One region of the Bradyrhizobium sp. USDA 10063 genome, then DNA from elsewhere that is predicted to be linked to it. Evidence: predicted binding sites of a transcription regulator. Region 1 holds the regulator's gene; each other region holds the start of a gene.
What was found. Region 1 encodes PhoB, which activates phosphate uptake and scavenging genes when phosphate is short. Its sites were predicted from a motif close to TGTCATNNANCTGTCAT; they were not measured.
Positions count from the first base shown of each region.

Region 2: a site for PhoB is predicted at 3,014-3,030, ahead of ACVJGD_RS44860 (inorganic phosphate transporter). Genes of this name have one in related genera too.
Region 3: a site for PhoB is predicted at 3,004-3,020, ahead of phnF (phosphonate metabolism transcriptional regulator PhnF). Genes of this name have one in related genera too.
Region 4: a site for PhoB is predicted at 2,065-2,081, ahead of ACVJGD_RS11665 (Orn/Lys/Arg family decarboxylase). Genes of this name have one in related genera too.

Region 1 is NZ_JBSSGP010000002.1:4,983,876-4,989,440, forward strand. Features, by position in the region: partial or broken gene ACVJGD_RS25595 (acetylornithine transaminase) at 1-141, opposite strand, end outside; gene ACVJGD_RS25600 (GcrA family cell cycle regulator) at 633-1,148, shown strand; gene phoB (phosphate regulon transcriptional regulator PhoB) at 1,302-2,009, opposite strand; gene phoU (phosphate signaling complex protein PhoU) at 2,120-2,836, opposite strand; gene pstB (phosphate ABC transporter ATP-binding protein PstB) at 2,848-3,669, opposite strand; gene pstA (phosphate ABC transporter permease PstA) at 3,666-4,511, opposite strand; gene pstC (phosphate ABC transporter permease subunit PstC) at 4,515-5,504, opposite strand.
Region 2 is NZ_JBSSGP010000002.1:9,224,375-9,229,939, forward strand. Features, by position in the region: gene ACVJGD_RS44855 (M20 aminoacylase family protein) at 55-1,227, shown strand; gene ACVJGD_RS44860 (inorganic phosphate transporter) at 1,334-2,962, opposite strand; gene ACVJGD_RS44865 (UdgX family uracil-DNA binding protein) at 3,349-4,707, opposite strand; gene ACVJGD_RS44870 (ImuA family protein) at 4,890-5,565, shown strand, end outside.
Region 3 is NZ_JBSSGP010000002.1:3,415,718-3,421,282, forward strand. Features, by position in the region: gene ACVJGD_RS18490 (alpha-D-ribose 1-methylphosphonate 5-phosphate C-P-lyase PhnJ) at 1-766, opposite strand, end outside; gene ACVJGD_RS18495 (carbon-phosphorus lyase complex subunit PhnI) at 763-1,866, opposite strand; gene phnH (phosphonate C-P lyase system protein PhnH) at 1,869-2,474, opposite strand; gene phnG (phosphonate C-P lyase system protein PhnG) at 2,480-2,941, opposite strand; gene phnF (phosphonate metabolism transcriptional regulator PhnF) at 3,055-3,786, shown strand; gene ACVJGD_RS18515 (IS110 family RNA-guided transposase) at 4,222-5,397, opposite strand; partial or broken gene ACVJGD_RS18520 (phosphonate ABC transporter, permease protein PhnE) at 5,496-5,565, opposite strand, start outside.
Region 4 is NZ_JBSSGP010000002.1:1,959,713-1,965,277, forward strand. Features, by position in the region: gene ACVJGD_RS11650 (cupin domain-containing protein) at 1-148, shown strand, start outside; gene ACVJGD_RS11655 (COG4315 family predicted lipoprotein) at 206-595, opposite strand; gene ACVJGD_RS11660 (DJ-1/PfpI family protein) at 866-2,017, shown strand; gene ACVJGD_RS11665 (Orn/Lys/Arg family decarboxylase) at 2,124-4,481, shown strand; gene ACVJGD_RS11670 (N-acetyltransferase family protein) at 4,488-5,045, shown strand; gene ACVJGD_RS11675 (hypothetical protein) at 5,074-5,478, opposite strand; gene ACVJGD_RS11680 (hypothetical protein) at 5,487-5,565, opposite strand, start outside.

The DNA.
Region 1 (5,565 bases):
CGCGTTCACCGCGACGCCGGAGGTGAAATCGAGATAGCGCTCGCCCTTGGTCGAGATCAGCCAGCAGCCTTCGCCGCGCTCGAAGCCGAGATCGGCCCTGGCAAAAACGGGAAGCAGATGCGACGTGGCGCTGTCGGTCATGGCGATCACTGAAGAGTTTCAGACAAGCCTTTTCAGATAAGCCCTGGCGGCGTGAGGCACGCGGCTAGATGCTCATCCAGCGAAAACAAAACGTGCCGCCTTTGCAGGGCGGCACGTAGAGGCATTCTATGCGCGCGGCGGGTGCTGTCAATCGCCACGAAGCCGCCAAGCTGCGCTGCAAAGTACAGGTATTCCGTAGCTTTCCGGTGTGGTGGAAAAGCCCGATTGCAATCCCTAAATGTCGGAACATGTGGACGCACAGGCGCGGACTCTTGCGCCAGAGTCACGCCATATTGTAGCGTCTGGGCTGTCGGGTACGACATCTCGTGCGGCGGTTTTGATCCCAAGAGTTCTCTGTGTGCAGCGTACACGTTCGGGCGCGCTTTTCGCGCCCGGCGAGCCTTAAGGGATTCTGCCCGCAGGGATTTTTGAGATTTGGCATCGCAGCGCCGTCCAAGGATCGGCCGGCGCAACGCGAAGGGAAACATGCGATGACGGTATTGACCTGGTCCGACGAACGCGTCGAGCAGTTGAAGAAGCTCTGGGAAGCCGGGCTTTCGGCGAGCCAGATCGCTGCGGAACTCGGCAACGTGACGCGCAATGCGGTGATCGGCAAGGTTCATCGGTTGGGCCTGTCTGGCCGCGCCAAGAGTCCCGCTGCGGCAGCGCCGCGGCAGCGCAAGGCGCGTCCCGCACAGCCGATGATGCGGGTGGCGCGACCGGTCTCCCGCGGCAACACCGCGCTCGCCCATGTCTTCGAGGTGGAGGTGGAAGCCGACCCGGTCGCCTATGACAATGTGGTGCCGATGAACCAGCGCCTGTCGCTGCTCGAATTGAACGAGGCCACCTGCCACTGGCCGGTCGGCGATCCCTCGAGCCCGGAATTCTTCTTCTGCGGCGGCAAGGCGCTTCCCGGCCTGCCCTATTGCGCGCACCACTCGCGGGTCGCCTACCAGCCGGCGGCCGACCGCCGCCGTCCGACAGCCAAGCCGTCACACGGCAAGTAAGCCGGGTTGCATCAACGAATGTCGTCCCGCGAACGCCGGGACCCATAACCACAGGTGTTCGTGGTTACTGCCCGCTGGGGCCCAGCGTGTTCAAACAAATGGCTGCGGTGGTTATGGGTCCCGGATCAAGCCCGGGACGACGAGTCAGCGATCTTACGATGGCTCGGCCTTCGCGAAGCGATCATCCAGCGCGTAGCCGGCGCCGCGCACGGTGCGGATCGGGTCCTGCTCGCGGCCGGGATTGAGCAATTTGCGCAGGCGGCCGATGTGGACGTCGACGGTGCGCTCGTCGATATAGATGTCGCGGCCCCAGACGCTGTCGAGCAATTGCTCGCGGCTGAACACGCGGCCCGGATGCTCCAGGAAGAACTCCAGCAGCCGATATTCGGTCGGGCCGAGATCGATCGGCCGGCCCGAGCGCGCGACGCGGCGCTTCTCGCGATCGAGTTCGATGTCGCCATAGGTGAGCACGGTGGCGAGCCGCTCCGGGCTTGCCCGACGCAACAGGCCCTTCACCCGTGCAAGCAGCTCGGGCACCGAGAACGGCTTGACGATGTAGTCGTCGGCGCCGGTAGCCAGCCCTCTCACGCGCTCGCTTTCCTCGCCGCGCGCGGTCAGCATGATGATCGGGAGCTGCTTGGTCTCGGGCCGCGCCCGCAGGCGGCGGCACAGCTCGATGCCGGAGAGCCCCGGCAGCATCCAGTCGAGCACGACAAGGTCGGGAATGCGTTCCTTGAGCCTTGTGTCCGCATCGTCTCCACGGGCGACCGTTTCGACATCATAGCCTTCTGCATCGAGATTGTAGCGCAACAGCGTCGTCAGCGCTTCTTCGTCTTCGACCACCAGAATGCGAGCGCTCATCGGCTTGGCTTCTCCTATAGCGGGACGACTCTCTGCTCAATCGTCATCCCGCTCGTCAATGTTTGAGCATGATCCTGTCGGAAACCGGGTTCGGTTTTCCGGATCGTGCGCTAGTTACCTGGAACAGTGGTAGCGAACGTCGTCATATCCCCCTTCGGACGCTTGTCGGTCATCTGCTGACCCTCGATCATGTAGAAGACCGTTTCAGCGATGTTCGTGGCGTGGTCGCCGATCCGCTCGATGTTCTTGGCGCAGAACATCAGGTGGATGCAGAACGAGATGTTGCGCGGATCTTCCATCATGTAGGTGAGGAGTTCGCGGAACAGCGAGGTGCAGATCGCGTCCACTTCCTCGTCGCTCTTCCAGACGTTCATCGCCGCCGGCAGATCGTGCGCGGCATAGGCGTCGAGCACGGATTTGACCTGCGACAGCACGAGGTCGGTCATGTGCTCCAGGCCGCGGATCAACTTGAGCGGCTGGAAGTCGTTTTCCAGCGCGGCGACGCGCTTGCCCATGTTCTTGGCGAGGTCGCCGATCCGCTCGAGGTCGGTCGCCACCCGCATCGCGCCCACGATCTCGCGCAGGTCGACGGCCATCGGCTGGCGGCGGGCGATCGTCAGCACGGCGCGCTCTTCGATCACGCGCTGCAGGCTGTCGATCTCGATGTCGGAAGCGACGACACGCTTGCCTAGCGCGATGTCGCGGCGGATCAGCGCATCGACGGATTCGGTAATCATCCGTTCGACCAGCCCGCCCATCTCCGCGACCAGGCGGGTCAGTTCCTGAAGATCGCTGTCGAACGCCTTGGCGGTATGTTCAGAAGCCATGATGTCCCTCCTCAGCCGAACCGGCCGGTAATGTAGTCCTGGGTGCGTCGATCGCTCGGCGAGGTGAAGATCTTGCTGGTGTCGTCGAACTCGATCAGTTCGCCCAGATACATGAAGGCGGTCTTGTCTGAGACGCGCGCCGCCTGCTGCATGTTATGCGTGACGATCGCGATCGTGTAGTCCTCCGACAGCTCCTGGATCAATTCCTCGACCTTGGCGGTCGAGATCGGATCGAGCGCCGAGCAGGGCTCGTCGAACAGGATCACTTCGGGCCGCACCGCAACCGTACGGGCGATGCAGAGGCGCTGCTGCTGGCCGCCGGAGAGGCTCAGGCCGGAGGCGTTGAGCTTGTCCTTGACCTCGTTCCACAGCGCGCCGCCGCGCAGGGCCTTCTCGACGCGCCCGTCCATTTCGGACTTCGAGATCTTCTCGTAGAGGCGGATGCCGAAGGCGATGTTCTCATAGATCGTCATCGGGAACGGCGTCGGCTTCTGGAACACCATCCCGATCCGCGCCCGCAGCAGGTTGAGGTCGAGCTTAGGGTCAAGGATGTTGGTCTGGTCCAGCATCAACTGCCCGGTGGCGCGCTGGCCCGGATAGAGATCGTACATCCGGTTGAAGATCCGCAGCAGCGTTGACTTGCCGCAACCGGACGGACCGATGAAGGCGGTGACGCGGTTGGTTCCGAGCGTCAGGTTGATGTTCTTCAGCGCGTGGTGCTCGCCGTAATAGAAGTTGAGGCTGCGCGCGGTCACCTTCGGCGGCGCTTCCGGCAGCGACTTCTGGGGAATGGCCGCGCTCGGGCTGGTCGTCGATACGGACAGATCGGTCATTTTGCGCTCCTTTCGGCGCCGAGGATGCGCGCGCCGATGTTGAGCGCGAGCACGGTCAAGGTGATGAGCAAAGCGCCGCTCCAGGCAAGTTCCTTCCAATAGGCGTAGGGGCTTTGCACGAAGTTGTTGATGGTCACCGGCAGGTTCGCCATCGTCTTGGTCAGGTTCAGGCTGAAGAACTGGTTGGACAGCGCGGTGAACAACAGCGGCGCGGTCTCGCCGGCAACGCGGGCGGTCGCCAGCAGCACGCCCGTGATCAGGCCGGAGCGCGCCGCGCGATAGGCGATCCTCTTGATCACCAGCGAGCGCGGAAGGCCAAGCGCCGACGCCGCCTCGCGCAGCGGGTTCGGGACGAGCAGCAGCATGTCCTCGGTGGTGCGCAGCACGACGGGGATGACGATCACCGCCAGCGCCAGGCAGCCGGCCAGTGCAGAGAAGCCGCCCATCGGCACGACGACGGCGCCATAGATGAACAGGCCGATGATGATCGACGGCGCGCTCAGGAGGATGTCGTTGATGAAGCGGATCACCGAGGTGAGCCGGTCATGCTTGCCGTATTCGGCGAGATAGGTGCCGGCAAACAGGCCGAGCGGCGCGCCGATGCCGACGCCGATCACGGTCATGATCAACGAACCGACGATCGCGTTCAAGAGGCCGCCATCGGTGGAGCCGGGCGGCGGCGTGTTCTTCGTGAACACGTCGAGGCTAAGGCCGGCGAGACCGTTGTAGAACAGCGTGAACAGGATCAGCGCCAGCCAGGTCACCCCGAACGCGGCAGCGGCGATGCAAAGCCCGCGGACGATGATGTCGTTGCGGCGGCGGGACCTGTAAATCGGATTCATGGCTCAGTTCCCAGCCTTCTTTTCCAGACGCATCAGCATCAGTCGCGCGCAGGCGAGAACAATGAACGTCAGCACGAACAGCAAGAGGCCGAGCAGGATCAGGCCCGACTGGTGCAATCCGTCACTCTCGGCGAATTCGCTCGCGATCGCCGCCGAGATCGTAGTGCCCGGGGCGAAGATCGACGAGGAGATGCGGAACGAGTTGCCGATGATGAAGGTCACGGCCATGGTCTCGCCGAGCGCGCGGCCGAGCGCCAGCATGATGCCGCCGATCACGCCGACGCGGGTATAGGGGATCACGACGTTGCGGACGACTTCCCAGGTGGTGCAGCCGACCCCGTAGGCCGCCTCCTTGAGGACGGGTGGCACCGTCTTGAACACGTCGACCGAGATTGCCGTAATGAAGGGCAGCACCATGATCGCCAGGATCAGCGCGGCGTTGAACAGGCTGAGATAGGACGGCGGGCCTGCGAACACCGCGCCCAGCACCGGCACGCCGTCGAACAGGCGGATCATGAACGGCTGGAAGGTATTGGCGAGGAACGGGCCCAGCACGAAGAAGCCCCACATGCCGTAGATGATCGAGGGGATGCCGGCGAGCAGCTCCACTGCGATGCCGATCGGGCGGCGCAGCCATTGCGGACAGAGCTCGGTGAGGAACACGGCGATGCCGATGCCGACGGGGATGGCGATCATCATTGCGATCACCGAGGTGATCAGCGTGCCATAGATCGGCCCGAGCGCACCAAGCACCGGCGGATCGGCCGATGGCGCCCAGCGTTGCGTCGACAGGAAGGCGAGGCCGTATTCCTTGATCGCCGGCCAGGCGCCGACGATCAGCGAAAGGATGATGCCGCCGAGGATCAGGAGCACCGAAATCGCGCAGGCCCGGGTGATCCAGTAGAAGGTGATGTCACCGAGTTTGAAAGCGCTGAGGGCCTTGGCACGATCGTAAGGTCCAGCCGCCGTCATTACGTCGCCTTGAACGGCCATGTCTGCCACGCCAATCCCCTGTGTTGACTTGATACAATAAAAAGGTCGCTTCCGCGTGAGC
Region 2 (5,565 bases), 4.2 Mb from region 1:
GCCGCTTGCATGCTAGACATCACACAAGCTTGAATCACAGACCTGAGAAGTGCCATGCCCATCGTCAACCGCGTCGCCGACCTGCAGCCCGCCATCCAGGCCTGGCGGCGGGATATCCATGAACATCCCGAGCTGATGTACGATACCCACCGCACTGCAGCATTCGTTGCCGAGCGCCTGCGCGAATTCGGCTGCGACGAGGTCGCGACGGGGCTCGGCCGCACCGGCGTGGTCGGCGTCATCAAGGGCAAGAAACCCGCCGGCAATGGCGAGATCAGGGTCATCGGGCTGCGAGCCGACATGGATGCGCTGCCGATCGAGGAGGAGACCGATCTGCCTTATGCCTCCAAGACGCCCGGCAAGATGCACGCCTGCGGCCATGACGGCCACACCGCGATGCTCCTGGGCGCCGCCCGCTACCTCGCCGAGACCCGCAACTTTGCCGGCAATGTGGTCGTGATCTTCCAGCCCGCCGAAGAGGGTGGCGCGGGTGCCGCCGCGATGATCAAGGACGGGCTGATGGAGCGGTTCGGCATCGAGCAGGTCTATGGCATGCACAACGGCCCCGGGATCCCCGTCGGCTCGTTCGCCATCCGGACCGGCCCGATCATGGCGGCAACGGACGCGATCGACATCAGGATCGAAGGCCTCGGCGGCCACGCCGCGCGGCCGCACAAATGCATCGACAGCGTGCTGGTCGGCTCGCAATTGATCACGGCGCTGCAGTCGATCGTCTCGCGCACCGTCGATCCCCTGGATTCGGCCGTCATCTCGATCTGCGAATTCCACGCCGGCAATGCGCGGAACGTGATCCCGCAGACCGCGGAGCTGCGCGGCACGGTGCGCACGCTGACGCCGGAGGTGAGGGCGCTGGTCGAGAAACGCATCCATGAGGTGGTCGCGGGCGTTGCGCAGATGACCGGTGCCAGGATCGACCTCACTTACGAACGCGGCTATCCCGTCACCGTCAACCACCGCTCGCAGACCGAGTTTGCGACCAGGGTCGCCAAGGAAATCGCCGGCGAGACCAACGTCCACGAAATGCCGCCGATGATGGGCGCGGAGGATTTCGCCTACATGCTGGAAGCGCGGCCCGGCGCCTTCATCTTCTGCGGCAATGGCGACAGCGCCGGCCTGCATCACCCCGCCTACAATTTCAACGACGAGGCGATCGTCTACGGCACGTCCTACTGGATCAAGCTGGCGGAGAACACGCTGTCGGCGTGACGGCTCCGTCATTGCGAGGAGCGAAGCGACGAAGCAATCCATGCCTCAGCAAGCGGAGAGATGGATTGCTTCGCTCCGCTCGCAATGACGGTGTGCGGCTCTCTGCTCAGAACATATTCGCGAACAGTACGTAGAGCGAGGCTGACAGCATGATCGCGGCGGGCAGTGTCAGCACCCAGGCCATCACCATGTTGCGGATGGTCGCGACCTGCAGGCCCGAGCCGTTGGCGGCCATGGCGCCGGCGACGCCGGATGACAGCACGTGCGTGGTGGATACCGGCAGGCCGAAGGTGTCGGCCGCGAAGATCGTGCCGGCGGCAACGAGCTCGGCGGAGGCGCCCTGCGCGTAGGTCAGGTGAGTCTTGCCGATCTTCTCGCCGACCGTGATCACGATGCGCTTCCAGCCGATCATGGTGCCCAGCCCGAGCGCGATCGCGACTGCGATCTTCACCCAGGTCGGAATGAACTTGGTCGCGCTGTCGAGCGAGGCCTTGTAGGCGTTCAGCGTCGCGATCTCTTCCTTGCTGAGGTCGCTCTCCTTGTCCTTCATCAGGAAGCGGATCGCTTCCGAAATCAGGTACATGTCGTTGCGGGTGTTGCCGACTGCTTCCGCAGGCACCCTGTTCAGCGAGCCGTACCTCATCACCTGATCGCCGACATCCTTGACCAGCACCGCGAGCGAGGGGAAGGTGCCCTCAGTGAGGTGGTGCAGCGAGATGTACTGCGTCACGGCCGGACGGGGATCGCCGATGATGCTGTGACCGGCGCCCTTCGCGGCGATCACCTTGGAGGCGGCTTCCGAGGTCTTCTGGAACTGGGCGACCATGGATTCCGGCAGCGTGCGGTTCAGCGCATAGGCGGTCGGCACGGTGCCGATCAGGATCAGCATGATCAGGCCCATGCCTTTCTGCCCGTCGTTGGAGCCGTGCGCGAAGCTGACGCCGGTGCAGGTCAGGATCAGGAGGCCGCGGATCCAGAGCGGGGGCGCTTTGTTGCCTTCGGGCGCGGCATAGAGCGCAGGGTTGCGCACGATCATCTTGAGCACGAGCAGCAGAATGGCGGCGCAGATGAAGCCGACCAGCGGCGACAGCAGGAGCGCGTAGCCGATCTCGGTGGCCTTGCTCCAGTCGACGCCGGAGGTACCGTCGCGGCCACGCATCAGCGCATTGGCGATGCCGACGCCGATGATCGAGCCGATCAGCGTGTGCGAGGACGAGGCCGGCAGGCCGAAATACCAGGTGCCGAGATTCCACAGGATCGCGGCGATCAACAGCGCGAACACCATGGCAAAGCCCGCGCTGGAGCCGACCTGCAGGATCAGTTCGACCGGCAACAGCGAGATGATGCCGAATGCGACCGCGCCGGACGAGAGCAGCACGCCGAGGAAGTTGAAGATGCCCGACCACATCACCGCGACTTCGGCGGGCAGCGAATGCGTGTAGATCACGGTCGCGACCGCGTTGGCGGTGTCGTGGAAGCCGTTGACGAATTCAAAGCCGAGCGCAATCAGCAGTGCAACGAACAGCAGGATGTAGGGCAAGAAGGTGGTGACGCGGGTGCCGGTGGCATCGACGTCGACATAGATGCTGTAGGCGACGAACAATAGCCCAGCCGCGAGGATGCCGAAGAAGATGATCATCGTCAGCGGATTGAAGCCTTTATCGAGATTTGGTCTTGAAGCCGGCTGGATCGGTCTTCCGCCGCCCACTGATGAATTGAGTGCAAAATCGGTCATTCTGACGCCCCGTCAAAATACAGAAGGAGGCCCTAGTTTTGACCGATTGCCTTGAAGGTTAGATGACAGCCGTAGTTTGCGTGAGCCGCGGCGGTGCGTGAGTGCTGCATCGATTGCGGCCTGCGACGCGCGTTCGCGACGCGATCAGTTAAATGGCAAGCCACGCGCACGGCGGAAGCGTGATGCGAAGGAAGCGGTCGCGCGCTGCCTGACGCCGGGGCTGTGGCGCCGCGGCAGCGCGTCGACCGCATGGGAACGTCATTGGCGTGAACAAGACGCCCCAAACTCCCCCTGTAATTGGAGAGTATCGTCCATCAATGTAAGGTTGTAAATGGATATCAGTTTTATCAACGGCTTGTTATTGCGGACTATGCATGGTGCCATGCTTACGCTGCGGCCTGCGCGCGCTTCCTCAATAGTTCCGCCGCGATCTTCAGATCCTCGACAAAACGTTGATATTCCCGCTCTTTCGCATCGTCATCGGGCAGCCGCAGCAGATAGGAGGGATGCACCGTCACCAGCGCCTTGATGTCGTCGTCGAGATCGATCAGGCGGCCGCGGTTCTTGTTGATCGGCGTGAGCTTGTTGAACACGCATTGTGCAGCGGTCGCGCCCATCGCCACCACCAGATCCGGCTTGATCGATGCGAGTTCCCGCTCATACCATTGGCGGCAGGCCTTGATCTCCGGCGTAGTCGGCTTCTGGTGCAGGCGGATCTTGCCGCGCGGTACGAATTTGAAATGCTTCACCGCATTGGTGACGTAGACCTTCTTGCGGTCGATGCCGGCCTCGATCAGCGCGCGGTCGAGCATCAGGCCGGCGGGACCGACGAACGGTTTCCCGGCGAGATCTTCCTTGTCGCCCGGCTGCTCGCCGACCAGCACCACCTGCGCGCTTTGCGGGCCTTCGCCGAACACGGTCTGCGTCGCATGCTTGTAGAGATGGCAGGCGCGGCACTCCGCGGCTTCCTCGCGCAACCTGCTCAGCGTGTCGGCGGCGTGGCGGATCATGGCGGGTTCCGGTGGCGTAGCGCTTTCGCTTGCGGGCTTAATCGTCAAAGCCTCGGGTGGGTTCCTCGCTTTCTTTGCCGCGAGCCGCGCCGGGTTGAAGATCGCAGCGCAATGACGCTGCCAGATCTCCTCCAGCCGATTGCCTGCGGGCATCTCGGCCTCGCTGATGCCTGGCGTGATCGACACCGCATGCCCGTCCCAATGCGCGCAGACATCTGATGTGAGGATCGACCAGGGCATGTCGGCAAAGCGGCTCGCGAAGAACGGCGCGGCCAGTTCCACGACATGATGCTGTGGCTCGAACCAGGCGACGAAATGCGATGTGTGCTCGCGCCCGATTTCGCGGAAGCGGATCGACGTCCGCATCCGCTGCGCCTCGTGATGCACGGCCTTCGCCATCGCATGGATGCGCGCGACCTCGGGATCGTCGGCGATATCGAGCAGGTCATGGTCGCGGCGCAGGCGCCACAACAGGCGATAGAGCAGGGCAAAGCGCTCCGCGTCGCGATACAGGATCGCGGTTTTTGCCAGCTCGACAAATTTGGCCGGCACGTTGAACGTGCCGTGCGGCACTTCCAGTGGCGCTTCGGCCGTCGATATTTCCGACAGATCGGGCCCGTGGCCGCGCACGGCCCATGTCACGTCGGCCGGCGTCACGTCGTTCAATACCAGCGCCCGCGCCGCCGTGCGCCAGCCGTCGAAATCGGTCTCGCTGCCCAGGATGATGTGGTGCATGGTACCTGCTCCGCTCTCATCAACCCCCTTGATTTCACTGAAGAATTTATCCCGTTACCAATCCGATTGACTCCGCCCGCGCAGTTGGCTTTATATTAGAACATATCATGAACGAATGGGCTAGCTTCTGGTTTCTCTCCTAAGCCAGCAACGGCCCCGATATCTTCCTTAAGGAGCGGCGCATGACGAGCGCACGCCTGAGCACGCTTGCGTCCTTGCGCGGGCGCATCGAGCGCATTGAGACATCCAATGAAGCGCACGCGCTGCAGCGGATCGCGCTGGGACACCCCAGCGCCGATGCGATGCTCAAGGGCGGCCTTGCGAAAGCCGCGGTGCACGAGGTGTTTGCCGAGGGGCGCCAAGGCGCTTCCGCCACCGGCTTCATCGCAGGGCTGGCCGGCCGTCTTGCCGCACGAAAGCCGCTGGTCTGGGTGCGGCAGGATTTTTCCGAAATCGAATCCGGCGCGCTCTCGATGAGCGGCCTGTCCGAGCTCGGCCTCGATCCGCGCCTTCTCGTCACCGTGCGCGCCGCCGACATCGACAATGCGCTACGCACCACGGCCGATGCGCTCGCCTGCGACGCGTTGGGCGCCGTCATCATGGAGGTCTGGGGCGAGTCCAAGCAGCTCGATCTGGTCGCGAGCCGCAAACTGACGCTTGCCTCGCAATCATCAGGCGTCCCCGCGCTGCTGCTCCGCCTGGCGGCAACGCCGCTTCCCTCCACCGCGGAAACCAGATGGATCGTGCGCGCGGCGCATTCGCCGCCGGGCGCCAGTTGGAGCGCGTGGGGTGCGCCTCTGTTCGATGCGCAGCTCGTTCGCAATCGTCATGGCCCGGTCGGGCGATGGATCATGGAAT
Region 3 (5,565 bases), 1.6 Mb from region 1:
CGGTGACGATTTCGTCGAGATAGGAGTTCTCCGCGCCGCAGAGCGCGCAAGGAGCGTCGAAGCGGTACGGCTTGAAAGGATGGTCCTCGAAGTCGAGCGAAACCACCGTCGTATAGGGCGGGATCGCGTAGATGCGCTTCTCGCGGCCGGCGCCGAACAATTGCAGCGCCGCGCAATTATCCATCTTCGGATTGTCGAATTTTGGCGTCGGCGACGGATCCATCACATAGCGCGCGTTCACCTTCACCGGATAGGCATAGGACGTCGCGATATGGCCGAAGCGCGCGATGTCCTCGTAGAGTTTGACATGCATCAAGCCGTATTCGGCGAGCGCGTGCATGCGCCGCGTCTCGGTCTCGCGCGGCTCCAGAAAACGTAGTGGCTCGGGGATCGGCACCTGATAGACCAGCACCTGCCCTTCATGAAGCGTCGCTTCGGGGATGCGGTGACGGGTCTGGATCACCGTTGCTTCCGTCGTCGACGTCGTGGTCGCGACGCCTGCGGTCTTGCCGAAGAATTTGCGGATCGAGATCGCGTTCGTGGTGTCGTCGGAGCCCTGGTCGATCACCTTCAAGACGTCATCGGGACCGAGGATCGCGGCGGTGACCTGCACGCCGCCGGTGCCCCAGCCATAGGGCATCGGCATCTCGCGGCTTGCGAACGGCACCTGATAGCCGGGAATCGCGATAGCCTTCAGGATCGCGCGGCGGATCATCCGCTTGGTCTGTTCGTCGAGATAGGCGAAATTATAGGACGGCGCGTTCATTCGGCGGCCTCCTGCAGCGGCTCCGATGCGTTGGCCTCAGTGAATTCCTGGCGCAGCCTGCGCAGCAGGCCGAGCTCGGACTGGAAGTCGACATAATGCGGCAGCTTGAGATGCTCGACGAAGCCGGTCGCCTGCACGTTGTCGGAATGCGACATCACGAATTCCTCGTCCTGCGCCGGCGCCCCCACCTCCTCGCCGAGCTCGCGCGCACGAAGCGCGCGATCGACCAGCGCCATCGACATGGTCTTGCGCTCACTCTGGCCGAAGGCGAGGCCATAGCCACGGGTGAAGCACGGCGCCTCGGTCGCCGAGCCCTTGAACTGGTTGACCATCTGGCACTCGGTGAGTTCGATCGAGCCGAGCGGGACGGCAAAGCCCGCGTCCTCGGCGAAGAATTCGACATCGACCTCACCGAAGCGGATTTCGCCCGCGAAGGGATGGTTGCGGCCATAGCCGCGCTGGGTGGAATAGCCGAGCGCGAGCAGGAAACCCTCGTCGGCGCGGGCGAGATTCTGCAGGCGCAGGTCGCGGTCGGCCGGGAAGCTGAGCGGCTCGCGCGTGAGGTCGCCGACCGGCGCGTCCGCCTCTGCTTGCGGCGACGATTCAACCAGACCGTCGCGGCCGAGGATGTCGGTGACGCGTGGGGTCTCGGCCTGCGAGACCTCGCCTGCCGCGGGCACCTCCGGCACAAAACCCTCGGCAAGCTGCGGGTCGAGCAGGCGATGGGTATAGTCGAAAGTGGGGCCGAGGATCTGGCCGCCGGGAATATCCTTGAAGGTCGCGGAGATGCGGCGGCGGATCTGCATCCTGCCGGTATCGACCGGCTCGGTGGTGCCGAAGCGCGGCAGCGTGGCGCGGAAGGCGCGGACCAGGAAGATCGCCTCGATCAGGTCGCCGCGCGCCTGCTTGATCGCGAGCGCGGCGAGCTCGCGATCATAGAGCGAGCCTTCTGCCATGACGCGGTCGACGCCGAGTGCAAGCTGTTCGGAGATCTGCGCGAGCGTAAGCTCCGGCACCTCGCGGTCGCCGCGCCGTTCATGCGCGAGCAGGCGATGGGCGTTCTCGATGGCGCGTTCGCCGCCCTTGACTGCAACGTACATCGTCAGTCCTTCCCATGAACGAGCCGCGTGGTGCGCGGGATCGCGACAATCGAGGAGTCGTCGACCAGCACGACGTCGATGCCGCGCGGAAACAGTGTGGCGTTGACGGCGAGCCGATCGAACAGATCGCGCGGCTCGATGCTCGCGGTCAGCACGGTGACGCCGTCGATGCCGGGGCCGCGCAGCTCGTAGGCTGTGCCGCGCGAGAGGCTGTCGACCTGCAGGATCAGCGTGGTCGAGCGATCGGGATATTCGCCGCTGCCGAACGCGAAACGGTCGAGCGCGGGAAGATTTTTGGGATCGCCGATCAGCGCAAAGCCTGCCATCGCGGGATCGCCGACGATGGGCGCGCCGGTGTGGAACTTCAGCCATTTGGCGACGTCGGAGGTCGACATCGCGCCATCGAGCCAAATCGGCGTGTCGTGATCGAACAGCATCAGCGCGATCGCGGCCGTGCCGTGCATCACGCCGTCCGGGCTACCAGCCGATGCCGCGATTCGCTGGATCGTCCCCGGACGCGCCATCGCATTCATCACGGAACGGAAGGTCGCTTGCGCTGACAGGACCTTGTCGGCGAACCCACCCGGCAGTTCGGCAACCGTCGTCATGTCCATCAGCCCTCGCCGCGCACCATGGTGTAGAAATCAACCCGCGTCGCCGCCGTCTCCGCGGCCACCTGGCTCCGCTTCGCGATCATGGCCGTGCGCAGCGGCGCGATCACTTCCGCCTCGACCGCATCGGCAAACGCGTCCGATTGCGCCATGGCGTCGCACAGCGCGATCAGCCGCGCCTTCTCATGGTCGCGCCCGAGCGTGTAGCCGAAGCCGACCTGGCCGGTCGAAAGCAGCACCGCCGCCCGCGAGACCGTCGCCTCGCCGACATTGAAGGCCATGCCGTCGCCGCCGATCCGGCCACGCACCATCACGAGGCCGTTTTCCGGCTCGCGCAGGGTCTTGTGATCGGGCAGCGCCATCGCGCTGAGCCGGGCCGAAATGTCGGCGGCTTCCGACTGCGCGAGCACCGCCATCGCCGCCTTGCGCTGCGCCCGCCTGCCGCCTTGCTCGGTCTTCGTCATATCGCGGAACCTTGCCTGACTGAAGTTGTCTATGATAATAGACAACTTGATAGGCAAACGCCATGACTGTTTCATGACACAGGCATGATTTTCGACAGGACTGGGTTTCCGGAATGAGCGTGCAGGACACCGCCTCATCGGGCGTCGCGCTGTGGCGGCTGGTTGCCGATGGCATCGAGCGCGGCATCGCCGAGGGCCGCTTTGCCGCCGGCGAGAAGCTGCCGGGCGAGATGGAGATCGCGGAGATCTACCGCGTGAACCGGCACACGGTGCGACGGGCCTTGGCGGCGCTCGCCGAGCGCGGCCTGGTGCGCGCCGAGCGCGGCAGCGGCACCTATGTCGAAGTGCAGAAAATCGCCTATCCGCTGCGCTCACGCACGCGATTCTCGGAGATCGTCGGCGCGGGCGGGCGCGAGCCGCGCGGGCAGTTCATCGATGCGTCGGAGGAAGCCGCGAGCCGCGAATTGGCGCGGGAGCTCGGACTGAAGGCTGGCGCGCCGCTGGTCCGGATCGAGTCGGTACGATCAGCCGACCGTGCGCCGATCTGCGTCTCCACCTCCTGGCTTTCGGCCGAGCGCTTTCCGGGCGCCGGAGAGGTCTTCGCCACCGTCCGCTCGATGACGAAGCTGCTCGAACATTATGGCGTCCGCGATTATCGTCGCGCCTCGACCCGGATCACCGCCGGGATCGTCGACGCCACCGACGCCGCGCGGCTCGACCTCGCACTCGGACGCCCGATCCTGGTGGTCGACTCCACCGACGTCGATCCCGACGGCAGACCGCTGGTGACGAAGCGCTCGCGCTTCGCCGCCGAGCGCGTGGAGTTCCTGGTGGAGAACGGGTGATCCGTTTGTCGTCTTGTAGGGTGGGCAAAGGCGCGCAAGCGCCGTGCCCACCATCTCCCGCTCCGCTCGGAATGGTGGGCACGCTTCGCTTTGCCCACCCTCATATGGGGCTTTGTGAGTCAAGGCTCTTGAACCGGTGCGGGTTGGGTTTTTGCAGTGAGAGGGCGGCGCGCGGAGCCATGCGTAGCGCAGCGCGACGACCGGGCCCCGGGCGAGGATTGGCTTCCGAAGATTTCTGCAGCTCACTGCATCACCTCATATCCGGTCGGATCGGCTGATCCGTACCCACATTCCGCATGCTTGCGGCGAGGAAGCCAAGAGGATGAGACCCATCTACAAAGCGGCCTGGTTGGGCCCCTGGGTGGCACGGTCATCATCCATCCTGTACGGGGCGCGCGGCGCGGAGCCGCCTCGCCCTGGTGGCGTGGTCCGGTGCTAGGCCTTCATCACGGCCTGCTCCGGAACAAGGCCGGTGGTGAGATAGCGCCACAGCGCCACGATCAGCTTGCGCGCCAGCGCGACGATGGCGATGCGCTTGGCGCGCTTGCCGGCGTTTTCGGTGCGGGTGCGGAACCAGCGGCTGAGCGCGCTGTCCGGCTGATGGCGCAGCCAGAGCCAGGCCAGTTCGATCGTCTTGTGGCGGGCGCGCCGGTTGCCGGCCTTGCTGATCCCCTGCTCGCGATCGATGCTGCCGCTTTGCCAGGGACTGGGCGCCAATCCGCAATAGCTGGCGACCTCGCGCCGGTTGCGGAAGTCCTTGTAGAACACCTCGTTCACCAGCGTCGCGGCAAACGCCGGGCCGAGCGCCTTGAGCTGCTGCAACTGATCCCGTCGCTTCGCCATCGGCGCCGGCGCCGCGGCGGCTTCCGCCGCGACTTCTGCCGCGACTTCTGTAGCGACTTGGGCCTGCTCCAGCGCCTTGAGCTGGTCGCGCACCAGCATCAGCCGGGCATGCTCGCGCTTCACTTCGGCCAGAAGCTGCGGCGGCAGCGGCTGCCCTTGCCAGTCCCGCTGCTGCTCCAGCCAGGCGAGCCAGGTCCGTCGTCGCAAGGTGCCGGCCGCCATGCCCAACAGGCGCAGCAGCGCCTTGATCCGGTTGGTGTGCCCCGTCTGCTCCTTCACCAGTCGTTCGCGTTCGCGGCTGGCGCGCCGGGCGTCCTCCTCGGCCACGCTCGGCACCCGGACGATCCGCACCACCCGCGGCTCGCCTCGCAAATGAGCCATCAAGGTGCGCAGCAGAAGCTCGCCATCGATCCGGTCTGTCTTCGCCCGCCGCGCCCGTTGCTCCACCGCGATGCTCGCCGGGTCGAAGATGAAGTTGGTGATCCCAGCCGCCGCGAGCAGCCGGTGCAGCCAGAAGCCGTCATAGCCAGCCTCGTAGCAGCTCACCACCCGCGGCGCCGCTCCAAGCTTCGCAGTCGCCCGGGCCTTGACCTGCTCGATCAGCGCCAGCAGCCCGGCGTGATCGCCGCCTTCCAGCTTGTGGCGCGATATCCGGTCCCGATCCGGACTGTGCAGCGTCACCAGCCACGTCTTCTGACTCAGTTCGATCGCAACGAAAATCGTGCCACAATGCCCGGCGGTGGGCGTGTTCTTGGTCAATGCTTGCATCAGACTCTCCGATGGTTCGAGTGTGGAAACCCAAACCTACCGGAAAGGGCGCGCTCACCGCCCCATGGAATCTACGAATCTACGAATCGCGATTGGCCTCACGCCACCGCGCGCCGGCCGATGATGGCGAAGCGGAGTTTCGTCGAGATCCAGTCGATCACGGCGACC
Region 4 (5,565 bases), 3.0 Mb from region 1:
AGCCGGCAGCCGCCACGCCGCCTGGTGCCCGGAAGGTGGCTTGATGCTCGCGATTTTCCAGGTACCGAACAAGTTCTTCGAAGCGGACGGCCGCGTGGTCGACGCGGCCGGTGCCGATTGGGACGAGGCGTGGGGGCACACGAGATAGTGGCGCGATAGCTTGCCCACGATGGCGATCGTGGACGCGACGCCACCTTCTTGCTCATCAGGGTTGCGCGAGATGCCAGGCGCCGTTGAGGAAGCCGTCGCCGGTGATGTCGCCGGGCTTCTGGTCCTTGGCGAAAGTGTAAAGCGGCTTGCCCTTGTAAGCCCACTGCTTGGAGCCATCGTCGCGCGCGATGATGGTGTAGCCCTCGCCCGGCTTGTCGTTCGCTTCGGCCTTCAGGACCGGCCAGTTTGTCGCGCACGGGCCGTTGCACGCCGACTTGCCATCGGAGTCCTTGTCAAAGGTATAGAGGGTCATGCCCTTCGCGTCCGTCAGCACAGTTCCTTTCGCGGTGGCACCGGTCTTGGTCGGCGGCGCCGCGAACGCCGCGGAGACCGCCGCCAGCGAGATGGCGGTGGCGAGTGCGAAACCAATCGATGGGTTCTTCATGATAGCTCCTGTAAGGAAGTGGCTTGCATGAGTAGGACATGCAGCGGCGCGTTCTATTCCGCGGGAGAGCACGGAGAATTTTTTCGCCCTGTCTGCCTGACAGGGGGGAATAATTCGGCAAGTGGCGTTCGGCCGAAAGTTCGCTGGTCCGCCCTATCCATTCGTTGTCCGCGGTGTCGGTTTTTGCCGGATTTGCGTCATTTCGGAGCGCGCGGTAAACGGGTAGCTTGTGCTGCAGGGACGACGTGATTTCGTCGAGCAACGTAAGCAATGAACTGGCGACTTCTCGCGTGGGGCGGTCTTGCCGCTGCCGCGCTTTTCCTGATCATCGGTGGTAGCTGGCTTCTGACGCTGCCCTCGGCGCCGGCATTTGGCAATGCGCCACCAATCGCGAACCAAGAGGCTGATGCGACGGTGGCGGCATTGAAGCCGCCGAAGCGGCAGCGGCCGCTGATCGCGATCGTCGGCATCAATGAGCAGACCGAGACCACCGACTATCTGATGCCCTATGGCATCCTCAAGCGCGCCGATGTCGCCGACGTGGTGACGCTTGCGACGGGACCCGGTCCGGTGACCCTGTTTCCGGTGCTGAAGGTGGAGCCGCACGCCACCATCGCGGCGTTCGATGCGCAACATCCTGACGGTGCCGACTATGTCATCGTCCCCGCCATGAGCCGTGACGACGATCCAGTCGTCGTGCAATGGATCAGGCAGCAGGCGCAAAAGGGCGCGATCGTCGTCGGCGTCTGTGTCGGCAGCATGGTGGTCGCCAGCACCGGGCTGCTCGACGGCAAGCGGGCGACCACGCATTGGTACTCCGTGAAAGATCTGCGCGAGAAGCATCCGGCGGTCCATTACGTGAGGGATCGCAGGATCGTGGTCGACCAGGGCGTGGCGACCACAACGGGGATCACGGCTTCCATGCCGATGTCGCTCACGCTGATCGAGGCGATCGCAGGTCGCGACAGGGCGCAAGCCGTTGCACGCGAGATCGGCCTCCCCCATTGGAATGCCCGCCACGACAGCGGCGCGTTCCAGTTCACGCGGCCGTTCGCGCTGACGGCGATCCAGAACACGCTGGCCTTCTGGAACCGCGAGCAACTCGGCATCGCGCTTACGCCAGGCATCGACGAAGTCTCGCTCGCGCTTGCAGCCGACGCCTGGTCGCGGACCTATCGTTCGCGGGCGGTGACCTTTGCCGCAACGGCGGAGGCGCAGCCGAGCCGCAACGGCCTGCGCATCCTTCCCGATCAAGTCGCGAACCAGTGGCCCGCCGAGCGATTGCTGCAACCGGTCGGGTCGCTGCCGCCGGCGCAAGCGCTGGACCAGAGCCTGCAGCGGATCGAGGCGCGCTATGGAGGGCGCACGGCCGACTTCGTCGCCATGCAGCTCGAATATCCGAAGCAAGGCGCACCGGATTGAAGTTGCCTCGGTCCGCCCAGGCATAATTTCCTCTCGCTGGCGCCACCTGTCATCTGCCTGTCACGAAATGTGCCGACTTCTCGCTCGGTACATTCCGAGGACACCGATGGACTATTTCCGACGCTTCACCTTCCTGTTCGCGGCGCCCGTGTTCGATCCGGAGGATCTCGAGGGCATCCGGTTCAACCAGATCATCGACGAGATCCAGCGCTCCGGCTTCGAGGTCGTGCGCGCCCGCAAGCTCGAGGATGCCGAGATCGCCGTGCAGACGGATGCGGCGATCGGCTGCATGGTGGTCGACTGGGGCAAGAAGGGCCTGGAAGGCAAGACCGCGTCGCTGATCAACCTGATGCGGCGGCGCGGGCTCGACTTCCCGATCATCCTCCTGATCCGCCGCAAGCGGTTCGAGGACCTGCCGGTCGAGGTGCTCGACTTCATCGATGGCTATGTGTTCCTGTCCGAGGAAACGCCGCCCTTCATCGCCAAGAACCTGATCAGCCGGCTGAAGCAATATGCGGAGACGCTGAAGACGCCGTTCTTCGGCGCGCTGGTCGATTATGCCGAAGAGGGCAATCAGCTCTGGACCTGTCCCGGCCACAATGGCGGCGTGTTCTACAGCCGCAGCCCGATCGGACGCGTGTTCGTCGAGCATCTCGGCGAAGCCGTGTTCCGCGACGACCTCGACAATTCCGTGCTCGATCTCGGCGATCTCCTGACCCATGAGGGGCCGGCGCTGTGGGCGCAGAAGGAAGCTGCGAAGATCTTCGGCGCGGAGAAGACCTATTTCGTGCTCAACGGCACCTCCACGTCCAACAAGGTTGCGCTCGGCTCGCTGGTCACCGACGGCGACCTCGTGCTGTTCGACCGCAACAACCACAAGGCCGCCCACCATGGCGCGCTGCTGCTCGGCGGCGGCATCCCGGTCTATATGCCGACCGTTCGCAACGCCTGGGGCCTGATCGGGCCGATGCGCTGGGACGCGCTGGATGAGGCCGCATTGCGGGAGCGCATCCGCAACCATCCGTTGGTCAAGGACAAGGACGCCTGGAAGCGGCCCCGCCCCTTCCGCGTCGCCGTGGTCGAGCAGTGCACCTATGACGGCACCATCCACAGCGCGGAAATGATCCTGGGGCGCATCGGCCATCTCTGCGACTACATCCTGTTTGACGAGGCCTGGGCCGGCTTCATGAAGTTCCATCCGATCTATGCCGGCCGCTTCGCGATGGGCCTTGCCGACCTCGGCCCCGAGGCGCCCGGCATCATCGCCACGCAATCGACCCACAAGCAGCTCGCGAGCTTCTCGCAGGCCTCGCAGATTCATGTCCGCGACCGCCACATCAAGGGCCAGAAGCGCCGGGTCGAACATCGGCGTTTCAATGAAAGCTTCATGCAGCACGCCTCGACCTCGCCGTTCTATCCGCTGTTCGCCTCGCTCGACGTCGGCGCGCAGATGATGAAGGGCCGCTCCGGCGAGGTGTTGTGGGACGACACGATCCGGCTCGGCATCGAATTGCGCAAGAAGATCCGCGCCACCCGCCGCGAGTTCGAGGAGAACGAGGCCCGTCCCGAGCGCCGCTGGTTCTTCGAGCCGTTCGTGCCGGACCGCGTGATGATCCCGGACGTCGCGCGCGAAGGCGGGGCGCACAATGTCGCCTGGGAAACCATCTCGACCGACCAGCTCGCGACCAATCCGGCATTCTGGCAGCTCAAGCCCGGCGACAACTGGCATGGCTTCCCCGAGATGACGGCGGGCTTTGCCATGACCGACCCGAACAAGCTGACGCTGCTCACGCCCGGGTTCGACCATGCGACCGGCGCCTATGCCGAGCACGGCGTCCCGGCCCCGGTGGTGGCGCAATATCTGCGGGAGAACCGCATCGTCGCCGAGAAAAATGACCTCAACTCCCTGCTCTTCCTGCTCACGCCCGGCGTGGAGGCGAGCAAGGCGGGGACGCTGATCTCGGGGCTCGTCGCCTTCAAGAAATTGCATGACGACAATGCGCTGCTCGAAGACGTCATCCCCGAATTCTTCCGCCGCCGGCCCGCCCGTTATGCTGGCGTGCGCCTGCGCGACCTCTGCGGCGACATGCACCGCTTCTTCCGCGCGGCCAATGTCAGCGCGCTGCAGCGCAAGCAGTTCCTGCCTGAGCACCTCCCCGACATCGCGATGTCGCCGCGCGAGGCATCACGCTACCTCGTGCGCAACGACGTCGATTATCTCCCGATCGACGAGGTTTCGGGCCGCATCGCTGCAACCCCGTTCGTGGTCTACCCGCCCGGCATCGCCACCATCGTGCCGGGCGAGCGGCTGTCGGAACAGACAAGGCCGATGATCGATTACCTGAAGATGTTCGAGGCATCCTTCAATGCCTTCCCCGGCTTCGAGGTCGAGATCCAGGGCGTCTACAAGGAGATCGACGCCACGGGGCGCGTGCGCCTGTTCACCTATGTGATTTCCGAGTGACGGCCGATGAACGAGGAGAGGATCACCGTCAGGGCCTCGCGCGAGGCCGATGTCGAGGCCATGCTGTCGATCTACCGCCGCCACATCCGGCGCGGCGTCGACGACAGCGTCGAGGACAGCGGGGTGCCGGAGCCGGACGATTTTCGCGACCGGCGCAAGAATTTCCGCAACCATCGCCTGCCGCATTTGGTCGCGACCCGTGCCGGCGAGGTGGTCGGCTATGCCTATGTCGTGCTGTTCCGGAAGCGGCCGGCCTATCGCTATGCAGTAAAGCATTCGATCTATGTGCATCACGAGCATGTCGGCCGCGGCATCGGGCGCCTGTTGCTCGGCGAACTGATCGACGCCTGCGCTGCGGCCGGGTTTCGCCAGATGATCGGCTATATCGACAGCGACAACGCACCCTCGCTCGCGCTGCATGAGCGTTTCGGCTTTGCCCGCGTCGGGCTCCTGCCCGGCGTCGCCTACCGGTTCGGCCGCTGGGCCGATACCGTGATGGTGCAACGCTCGCTCGGCCCCGGCACCACCGAGGCACCGCCCCCCGCGCCATTATCGCGGAGGTGAGCAACCCTCGGCCAACTCGGCCGAGTCGCTATGTCGGCCGCCAGCGCACCGGGAAGCTTCGCGCGACCGCAAGCGCCGCGCGCTCGTTGGCCTCGAGCGCGATCTTCTGCGCCAGCATGACGTCGCCGGCCACCAGCGTGTCCCTGGGCACGAAACACCAGCCGGCATGCAGCCGGCCGAGCTCGTCCAGCTCGTAGATATTCATGCCGGTGCCGTGACGAATCCGGTAGCGCCTGCCGCTGTGGCAGCCGATCACGTCGAAATGGCCGCTCGCCTCATATTGCGCAAGCTGCTCCGGCGTCAGCCACTCCTTCAGCAGCGCCAGACCGCGTGACTGGCTGTCATCCAGTACGCAATATTCGACGAACCGCCGCCACGCCGCACGCGCCAGCCGCGCGGCCTCGGCGAACGCCCGCGACAGCCTGCCGGACATGGACCGGCTTAGCCGCCGACAAGTCGCGGATAGAACAGCGTCTCTTCGGCCTTCGGATCGAAGGAACGGACCACGGTCGGCTGCCCC